2 regions of the Halopseudomonas sp. L-58 genome follow, and region 2 is predicted to be linked to the other one. Evidence: riboswitches for the same ligand, from Rfam matches in the RefSeq annotation. Region 2 holds a riboswitch; the other holds the start of a gene.
What was found. Region 2 has a riboswitch for cobalamin ahead of AC13EY_RS03965 (TonB-dependent receptor domain-containing protein). Riboswitches for the same ligand answer to the same signal wherever they lie in the genome.

Region 1: another riboswitch for cobalamin. It lies ahead of btuB (TonB-dependent vitamin B12 receptor); the one in region 2 lies ahead of AC13EY_RS03965 (TonB-dependent receptor domain-containing protein).

What each region holds. Positions count from the first base shown of each region.
Region 1 covers NZ_JBSXON010000075.1:164,236-169,180, reverse strand. The annotation lists gene AC13EY_RS15160 (metallophosphoesterase) at 1-334, shown strand, start outside; partial or broken gene AC13EY_RS15155 (IS21 family transposase) at 779-1,457, opposite strand; gene AC13EY_RS15150 (DUF5064 family protein) at 2,001-2,348, opposite strand; cobalamin riboswitch at 2,509-2,738, shown strand; gene btuB (TonB-dependent vitamin B12 receptor) at 2,860-4,662, shown strand; gene AC13EY_RS15140 (hypothetical protein) at 4,765-4,945, shown strand, end outside.
Region 2 covers NZ_JBSXON010000040.1:42,486-47,430, reverse strand. The annotation lists gene AC13EY_RS03975 (polyprenyl synthetase family protein) at 1-669, shown strand, start outside; gene dxs (1-deoxy-D-xylulose-5-phosphate synthase) at 764-2,644, shown strand; cobalamin riboswitch at 2,698-2,901, shown strand; gene AC13EY_RS03965 (TonB-dependent receptor domain-containing protein) at 3,028-4,833, shown strand.

The DNA.
Region 1 (4,945 bases), on a different contig from region 2:
GGTGTTGGCGGAAAAGATCCAGGAAAAGCTATCGCTCACCATGACTTTGAATACAGAGTCAGGGCGTATCGGATTGGTGCACGCGCAAGCCCCGGTGGCCGACTGGCAGCAGCTGGCTACTTTGGAGTTCAGTGAAGGCCTGGCCAAGCACTGTACTTGGGGCGGCAAAAATCTTGAGGGACACAGCGACAACATCCGGAATATCGATTTGGTCGTATCTGGCCATATCGGCTGTGAACGATGGGTAAGACACGGTAATCAGTTATGGATAGACACCATATTGCGAACGGGGAAACCAACCTTAATGAAGGCCCGTAGCTTGCTGGACCTATAACCGTCCCAGTGAGCCTTGCTTGGCTACGGGTTTTCGGGCGTTGGCGAGGCGGGTATATAGCCTGGCTGGGATTCGGTTTGTAGCAGCCACTGCATTTCCAGATACGCTTGTTGCATCTCACTCCGAAGCGACTCGATTTCATTCTGAGCCAATTGATAAGGCTGCGTGATCTGGTGCGGTGGAGTGCTTACTGCATGGGTAGACTTCATTACTCTATTGGTCATGCAAAGAACACTCCCATCTTGCCCAGCGCATTCCGTGCCGCTGATACACATGGAATGTAGTCTCCAGTGGAAGAGGCGTGGTTAAAGCTGTCGGCCTTTCCTGGGCAACTGACTGCTAGATGCTTCACGGCACCCGTTTTATACCTTACCTCCGACAATAGTAGGGAAAGCCAAGGTCTGAGGTCATCTGGGGTGGAGAGTGTGAATATTAAACCTTGGAATGACTCTTCAGCATCGCTGACCTGCCCATCTTTATCTTTCTTTTGTCGCAACCAATTGTATATCTCATAACGATCTCCAGCACCCCGCCGAGGAAGGCGAAGCAGTGGGCGTGGGAGCTCAGCCAGTCCGATAGCTTCTGTGAGCGGGTGGCTTCGGCGACGGTGTAACTGGAAGTGCCGAGCACGTCAACAAACACCTGCATCGGCTGGAACTCGCCGGTGTGACGGTCGATCACCGGCACCGTCTGTCCGCTGGCGTAGTCGACGAAACAGCTTCTCACCAGCGCGGTGCTCCTGACGTATCACCATGTCCAGCTTGCCAGCCTAGGCCCGGTAGTGCTCGCAGAACCAGCTGTACTTGAAGCCCTGAGGTTGTCCATACGGTACTCCTGCCAGAGCAGAGCTAGGGTCACGCCGGGACGGCGCAGCTCGGCATGTACCTTGGCCCAGTCAGGCATAGGCCGCTGTTCGCTGGATACTGCCGGGGCTGGTGGGAACAACTGCTGCTCCAGCTCGGTGTCGGACAGGGAGCAGGGCCAGGTCGGTGAGGCCGCTGGAGGTAAAGTGGTTGAGGTAGTCGCTGATGGTGGCACGACCGACCTGCACGCTGATCGCAATCTGAGGGGCCGATAGCTTGGCCTCAAACTTGAGGCGCAACACCTCTCGAATCTTACGCATGGATAAGCGCTCCACAGTGCCCCCTTTGCTTCGAAAAAGAGGTCAATGATAGTGAGTTAAGCCTGCGTAGCTGCCTGCCCGGAAAGGTGGCCGGATGAGCGTGGAATCCGCAGTGGTGATTTATCGATAAGGTTCTCTTGGCTGTCGGGATGGGCTGCTGCATACTGCGTGGCCTTTGTCAGGTCTGATCGCGCTCCATTAGGCAAGCTGCTCTTCCAGCCATCGTTGCGAGTGCCTGCCTCGATACCACAGGTGTTAAAAGTGACTAAAAATTAGTCACTAAAAACATGGGTTTCCGTGACCGTGACCAGATGATTGCCTTCAAGTGATCTCAATTTGCATCAGCCTGAAAAGCTGATGGGTTGGGATAAAATCCTTTAAAATCAATAGTTGTAAAATAAGGACGATTAACATTTTCTGGCTGGCACGGCCTGTCACGCCGGGGGTCGCGGGTTCGAGTCCCGTCCGCTGCGCCATTATTCAAGAAGCCCCAGTTCGCAAGAACTGGGGTTTTTTTGTGCCTGTTTTTCGGTCGCCTCGGTGCTAGCCCAGATGGCCGGGGTCAATTGGCTCGCCGTTCCAGGCATGCAGCCGCGCGCGGATATCTTCGAACATGGCGTCATATTCATGGTGCGCTTTCAGTGACATGAACTCCGGCGTCAACACCCCGTGGCGGCGCAGAATATGATCGATATTGCTGGCGAAGTTGAACGCCGTATCGCGTGGCAGCGAAAAGTGTTCGTGCACCTCGGCATCGTTAATCGTGCCATCGACGCTGAACTCGACTGCACGGCACTGGTCCGCGATGGTGTAGTGAATGTCGATGCTGAACCCGCTATCGCTGGGTAGCAGGCGCATACGGTTGATATGCAGGTGGCCCGGTTCAAACATGTCTTCCTCCTGGGCAAGGTGGGGACGCTCGACCAGTTATAGGCCTAATTGAGTGTCGGGGAAACTGTTGTGCTGAAAGCGTGGTGCATCCGACAGTCGTTTGGTAGGAGGCGCCGGGGGTATGCCGAGCCCGAGCTTGACAGGGCGGGAGGTGGCCACTACTCTCTGCCGCGCTTCAGGTGCCCTCCATCTCGAGGAGGGTGAAACTGGGAAGCCGGTGCGTCTGCCAGATCAGACAATTCCGGCGCTGCCCCCGCAACGGTAAGCGACGTCCGCCTATTTGGCGAGGCGCCTGATAAACGCCACTGTGCTCGATGCATGGGAAGGCTCAGGTCGCCGGACTCACGTCCACTCGCAAGCCCGGAGACCGGCCTGATGCCTTTCACGACAGTGCGGTGGGCGCTGTAGGTGTACGGCGTCTTCCGTTGTGTTCATGCCGTGTTCCTGCCGTCTCCGTCTGTCCCGATTCGACAATGTCGTACGGGTGGGTACGACGGAGCAACCACACAGCATGACTATTCCTGCACGCGCCCCTCTGGCGCTGGGCCTTATTGGCCTTTCTTCCCTTTCTTTCGCCGGCACCCTGGATCTCGGCAGTGATGTTGTCACTGCCACCCGCACCAGCCAGGCCAGCAGTATCGCAGCCACCACCGTGTTCGAGCGGACCGACATCGAGCGGTTGCAGGTCAATACCGCTGAAGAGCTGCTGCGCCGCGCGACCGGGGTCAACCTGATCAACAACGGCGGCCCGGGCAAAAGTACCTCGCTGCAGATTCGCGGCAGCAACGACAAACACGTGCTGGTGATGATCGACGGCGTGCGTATCGGCTCGGCGACCTCCGGCGTTGCCGCACTGCAGAACCTGCCGGTTGAGCAGATCGAGCGGATCGAGATCGTCCGCGGCCCGCGCTCCAGCCTGTATGGCTCCGAGGCCATTGGCGGGGTGGTGCAGATCTTCACCCGCAAGGGTGGTGATGGCCTGACGCCGTACTTCTCGACCACTGTTGGCAGTCGCCAGCATCGCGCCGCTACTGCCGGTGCGTCCGGTGGGAATGACAACGCCTGGTTCAACCTGGGTGTCAGCAGCCTGGATACCGAAGGCTATGATGCGCGCCCGTCGCGGGAAGTGGACCACGATGGTTACCGTGAGCTGTCGGCCAATCTGTCTGGTGGTTACCGGTTTGCCAACGGCTTGCTGCTGGATGCCAACCTGCTGCAGGTCGAGTCGCACAACGACTACGACTCCGGCAACAAGGCCAACGCCGACAGTGTGCTCAGCGCGTATGGCGTGCGCGCCAAATATTCTCCGGTGTCTTTCTGGGATGTGACGCTGCAGGTCGGCCACAGTGAGGACAAGAACGAGAACTTCAAGGGCAGCACCTTTGACACGCGTTATGACACGCGACGCGACAGTGCCAGCTGGCAGAACGATTTTGCCCTGAGCGAAAACCAGTTGCTCACCGTCGGTTACGACTGGCAGCAAGACAGCATCAGCAGCAGCGTCGATTACCCCGAGGACAGCCGCTACAACCACGGCCTGTTTGCCCAGTACCTGCTGCACGCCGGCCGTCACGAATGGCAGCTGGGGCTGCGCCACGACGACAACGAGGCTTACGGTGAGCACACCACCGGCAGTGTCGGTTACGGCTATGCGCTGACCGACAGCATCAGCCTGACCTCCAGCTATGGCACGGCCTTCAGCGCGCCGACCTTCAACCAGTTGTATTTCCCCGGTTACGGCAATCCAGCTATTCAGGCGGAAACCTCGCGCAACCTGGAAGTGGGCCTGCGTGGCCAGCACCGCTGGGGCAGCTGGTCGGCCAACGCCTTCCGCAATGATATCGACGACATGATTGCCAGTGTCCGCGTGGGTGGGGTGTCGATGGCCGAGAACGTCGACAAGGCGCGCATTACCGGTCTGGAACTGGAAGTGCTGACCCAGCAGCTGGGCTGGAGCTGGCAGGCCAACCTGACCCTGCAGGACCCTGAGAACCGCTCCAGCAGCGCTGATGACGACCTGCTGCTGCGCCGCGTGCCGGAGCAAATCTTCAACCTGGATGTCGACCGCCGCTTCGGCCGTATCGGCCTGGGGGCGAGTGTTCATGCTGAGGGGCGGCGCTGGGACAACGCCACCAACACCAGCGACCTGCATGGCTACAACACGGTTGAGCTGCGGGCCGAGTATTGGCTCAGCCATGCCTGGCGCGTTCAGGCGCGGGTCAGCAACCTGTTCGACAACGAGTATGAAACCGCCGCGACCTACACGCAGCCGGGCCGCGCTGGGTACCTGACCCTGCGTTATCAGCCGCTGTAATCGCGTTGTTTGACTGGCGCCGCCGTTCGCGGCGGCGCCCTGAATAAAAAGCCGGGCAGTGCCCGGCACTGACGTTTGGATAAACCGCAAAGGAGAAAGGCTGTGCTGAAAACCTCGAAACATACCCAACTGGTGGTTGGCGCGCTGCTGCTGGCGCTGATGATCATGACGCGCGGTAGCCACTTCCCGCAGCTCAACCTGCCAAGCGCCTCCTGGGCGGTGTTTTTCCTGGTCGGCGTGCTGCTGCGCCCGGTTTGGGCCTACCCGCTGTTCTTTGCAGTCG
Region 2 (4,945 bases):
GTGGAGCTGATCCATGCCTACTCGCTGATTCACGACGACCTGCCGGCCATGGACAACGATGACCTGCGCCGCGGCCAGCCTACCTGCCACCGCGCCTTCGACGAGGCGACCGCGATCCTCGCCGGTGACGGCTTGCAGGCGCTGGCCTTCGAACTGCTCGCCAGCGCGCCGGACTGCCGCCCGGATACCCGTCTGCAGATGGTCAGCCTGCTGGGCCACGCCGCCGGACCGCAGGGCATGGTCGGCGGACAGGCGATTGATCTTGGTGCGGTCGGCGAGAAACTCGACCAGACCACCCTGGAAACCATGCATCGACACAAGACCGGCGCCCTGATTCGCGCCAGCGTGCAACTGGGCGCACTGGCCAGCGAGCGTCTAGATAACGAGCAGTTGGCAGCCCTTGGCAGCTACGCCGATCACGTCGGCCTGGCGTTCCAGGTGCAGGACGACATTCTCGATATCGAAAGCGATACCAGCGTGCTCGGCAAACAGCAGGGCGCCGACCTGGCCCGCGACAAGCCGACCTACCCGGCACTGCTCGGGCTGGACGGTGCCCACCGTCTGGCTGCCGAGCTGCGCGACCAGGCGCTCAGCGCAGTCGCAGGCTTCGGCCCCGCAGCAGAGCGCTTGCGCCAGCTGGCTGACTACACCGTTCAGCGCCGCTTCTGAGATAGCCCTGCGTGCAGTTGGGCTATCGGCCTGCATCGGTTAAACTGCGCCCTTGTTTTCCCGCCACCGACGTTGGCACCCAGAGCCTTGTTTGATGCCCAGCACTTTCCACGAAATCCCGCTCCATCGCCCCAGCACGCCGCTGCTGGACCGTATCGACGATACCGAGTCGCTGCGTGCGCTTGACGAAAGCCAGCTGCCCGAGCTGGCCGATGAGCTGCGGGCATTTCTGCTCTGGAGTGTCGGCCAGACCGGCGGGCATTTCGGCGCGGGGCTGGGCGTCATCGAACTGACCATCGCCCTGCACTACGTCTATCACACGCCGGACGACCGCCTGCTGTGGGACGTTGGCCATCAGGCCTACCCGCACAAGATTCTCACCGGCCGCCGCGAACAGATGGCCAGCCTGCGCCAGAAGAACGGCCTGGCCGCCTTCCCGCGGCGCAGCGAAAGCCCCTACGACACCTTTGGCGTCGGCCATTCCAGCACCTCGATCAGCGCCGGCCTGGGCATGGCCATCGCTGCCGGGCTGCAGGGCCTGGATCGCCGCACCGTTGCCGTGATCGGCGACGGCGCGCTGACCGCGGGCATGGCCTTTGAAGCGCTCAACCACGCCTCGGAAGTCGAAGCCAACATGCTGGTTGTGCTGAACGACAACGACATGTCGATCTCGCGCAATGTCGGTGGGCTGTCCAACTACCTGGCCAAGATCCTGTCCAGTCGCACCTACTCGCACATGCGCGAGGGCAGCAAGAAGGTCCTGTCCAAGATTCCGCCGGCCTGGGAGCTGGCACGCAAGACCGAAGAACACGCCAAGGGCATGCTGGTGCCGGGCACCCTGTTCGAGGAGCTGGGCTGGAACTACATCGGCCCGATCGACGGGCACGACCTGCCTACGCTGGTACGCACCCTGAAGAACATGCGCGAGCTCAAGGGCCCGCAGTTCCTCCACGTGATCACCCAGAAGGGCAAGGGGTTTTCCCCCGCCGAGGCCGACCCGATCGGCTACCACGCCATCACCAAGCTGGAGCCCAAGGCCCCGAGCAACGGCGTCAGCAAACCGAAATTCTCGAACATCTTCGGCCAGTGGCTGTGCGACATGGCCGAGCAGGACGAGCGCCTGATCGGCATTACCCCGGCCATGAAGGAAGGCTCGGACCTGATTGCCTTCTCCGAGCGTTTCCCCAGGCGCTACTTCGACGTCGCCATCGCAGAGCAGCATGCCGTCACCCTCGCTGCGGGCATGGCCTGTGAAGGCGCCAAGCCGGTGGTTGCCATCTATTCGACCTTCCTGCAGCGCGGCTACGATCAGTTGATCCACGACGTTGCGGTGCAGAATCTGGACGTGCTGTTTGCCATCGACCGCGCCGGCCTGGTTGGCGAGGACGGCCCGACCCACGCCGGCAGCTTCGACCTGTCGTACCTGCGCTGCCTGCCGAACATGCTGATCATGGCGCCGGCCGACGAGAACGAGACCCGCCAGATGCTGACCACCGGCTACCTGCACGAAGGCCCGGCGGCTGTGCGCTATCCGCGTGGTACCGGCCCGGGCGTGCCCATCGATCCGACGCTGGAGCCGCTGCCGATCGGCAAGGGCGTACTTACCCGCCGGGGCGAAAAGGTTGCCATCCTCTGCTTCGGCACCCTGCACCAGCAGGCCAGCAAGGCTGCCGAGGCACTGAATGCGACCGTTGCCAACATGCGCTTCGTCAAGCCGCTGGACACCCAGTTGATTGCGGAGCTGAGCGACAGCCATGAGCTGCTGGTGACCGTCGAGGAGAACGCCGTCATGGGCGGCGCCGGCAGCGCGGTCAACGAATGGCTGCTGGCCCAGGATATCAGCCTGCCGGTGCTCAACCTCGGCCTGCCCGATATCTACGTCGAACACGCCAAGCCCGCTGAAATGCTGGCTGAGTGCGGTCTGGACGCTGCCGGTATCGAAGCGGCCATTCGCGCCCGCCTCGACCGTTTGTAAGAGCCTGCCTCTGGCAGGCTTGACCCACCCCGCCGAAAAGCCTAGAGTCCGCCTCACTTCCAGTCGCCTGGGTGTCCGGCCTGCAGTGCAGTCCGGGTGAAACGGGAAGTCGGTGAGAATCCGACACTGCCCCCGCAACGGTAAGGAGTCGCAGGCCAGCCCTGCCAGCATCATCGAAAATGCCACTGTGCTCTGCATGGGAAGGCGATGATGTGTTGATTCCAAGTCCGGAGACCGGCCCAGCGCGAGTACAGCCACGGCAATGCCGTGCGACTGTCTGCTGAGGTGTCGCGGAGGGCGTCACCGGTCAGCGTGCAGCCGCCGCGCGGTGGCCTGCCTTCTGACTTCCCGCCCTCCTCAAAAGCCGAACTTTTGAGGAATCTATGTACAAGTCACTGCTGATCATTCCGGGCCTGCTGGCCTGTGCCGTTGCCCAGGCCAACGACGCGCTGTCACTCGCCGATACCGTCGTTACCGCCTCCCGCCAGGTCGAAAGTCGCAGCGAAAGCAGCGCGGCCAGCACCGTCTTTACCCGGGCAGATATCGACCGTCTGCAGCCCAACAGCGTGACCGACCTGCTGCGTCGTGTGCCCGGCCTGTCGATCACCACCAACGGCGGCCTCGGCAGCTTGAGCGGCATTTCCCTGCGCGGCACCAACGTCACTCAAACGCTGGTTCTGATCGACGGTCAGCGGATCGCCAGCGCCAGCGCAGGCCAAGCCAGTCTGGAATTCATCAGCGTCGATCAAATCGAGCGAATTGAGGTGATCCGCGGCCCACGCTCAGCCATCTACGGCTCCGACGCCATCGGCGGCGTGGTACAGATTTTCACCCGCCAGGGCCGTGACGGGCTTGATGCGCGCGTCAAGCTCGGCGTCGGCAGCAACCAGACCTTTACCCGCGATCTGGCACTTTCCGGCGGCAACGGCCAGACCCGCTTTGCGCTGGGCGCCAGTCTGAACGAAACCGACGGCATCAATCGTACGACCAATAGCGTCGGTGGTGATCGCGACGAAGACGGTTATCGCAATCGCGCGTTCAACGCTAGCCTGACCCACAACTTCACCGACGATGTTGAAGCCGGCATCCGCCTGCTGGAGCAGACTGGCAGCACCGAGTACGACCTGCTCGGCGACCCGGAAGATGACTTCAGCCTGAGCACCGCGGCAGCACACGTTCAATGGCAGGTCAGCAGCCTGTGGCGTACCCGCCTGGAAGTCGGCCACGCCGAAGACCGCCGTGACACCCGCTCCAGCGTATTCCCCTCGTCATACGACACCTACCGCGACTCCGCCAGCTGGCTCAACAACCTGAGCATAAATGATGCCCATAACCTGCAGCTGGGGCTGGACTGGTACGAGGATCGCATGCGCACTGACGGTGCCTTCACCGACGATGAGCGCTACAACCAGGCTGCGTTTGCCCAATACCGTTTCAACGGTGAGCAGGTCAGCGCCGAACTGGGTATGCGTCATGACGACAATGAACAGTTCGGCAGCGAAAACACCTTCAACGGCGCGCTGATCTTTGCCCTGAGCAACAACCAGCAACTGGTTGCGTCGTACAGCGAGGGCTTCCGCGCGCCGACTTTCAACGACCTTTACAACGCCTGGGGCTCCAATCCGAACCTGCGTCCGGAAAGCTCAAAGAGCTACGAGCTGCAATGGCGCGGCCAGTTTGACACCACCACGCTTCAGGCGTCTGCCTACCGTATGGATATCGACGACCTGATCCTGCTGGACAGTTTCTGGATTCCACAAAATATCAGCGAAGCACGCATCAACGGCCTGGAACTGTCTGCCGAGCGCGACATCCTCGGCTGGTACACCGTCGCATCCGCTACCTGGCTGGACCCGCGCGACCGCAGCACCGGTCAGCTGCTGCCACGCCGTCCCAAGCGCCTGCTGAGCATCGACAGCGATCGCCAGTTCGGCGACTTCGGCATCGGCTTCAGCCTGGTGGCCAACAGCACCCGCTACAACGACGCAGCCAATACCCAGAAGCTGTCCGGTTTCGGCACCCTGGAAGTACGCGGCAACTGGCTGATGAGCGACACCACCCGCTGGGATCTCAGCGTCAGCAACGTGCTGGAGAAGGAATACGCGCTGTCCAACGACTTTGCCGGCAACCCGTACCAGAACGAAGAGCTGAACGCGCGCCTGTCGCTGACCTGGACCCCGCAGCTGTAAGCGTCACCTGCAGACAATGCCGTACCGACCAGCCCCGCCCCGTGCGGGGTTTGTTTTTGGGAAGGTCGAGCTCCAACTCGGCCTGGGGACGCAGGCATCGCCTTTGGTCGAG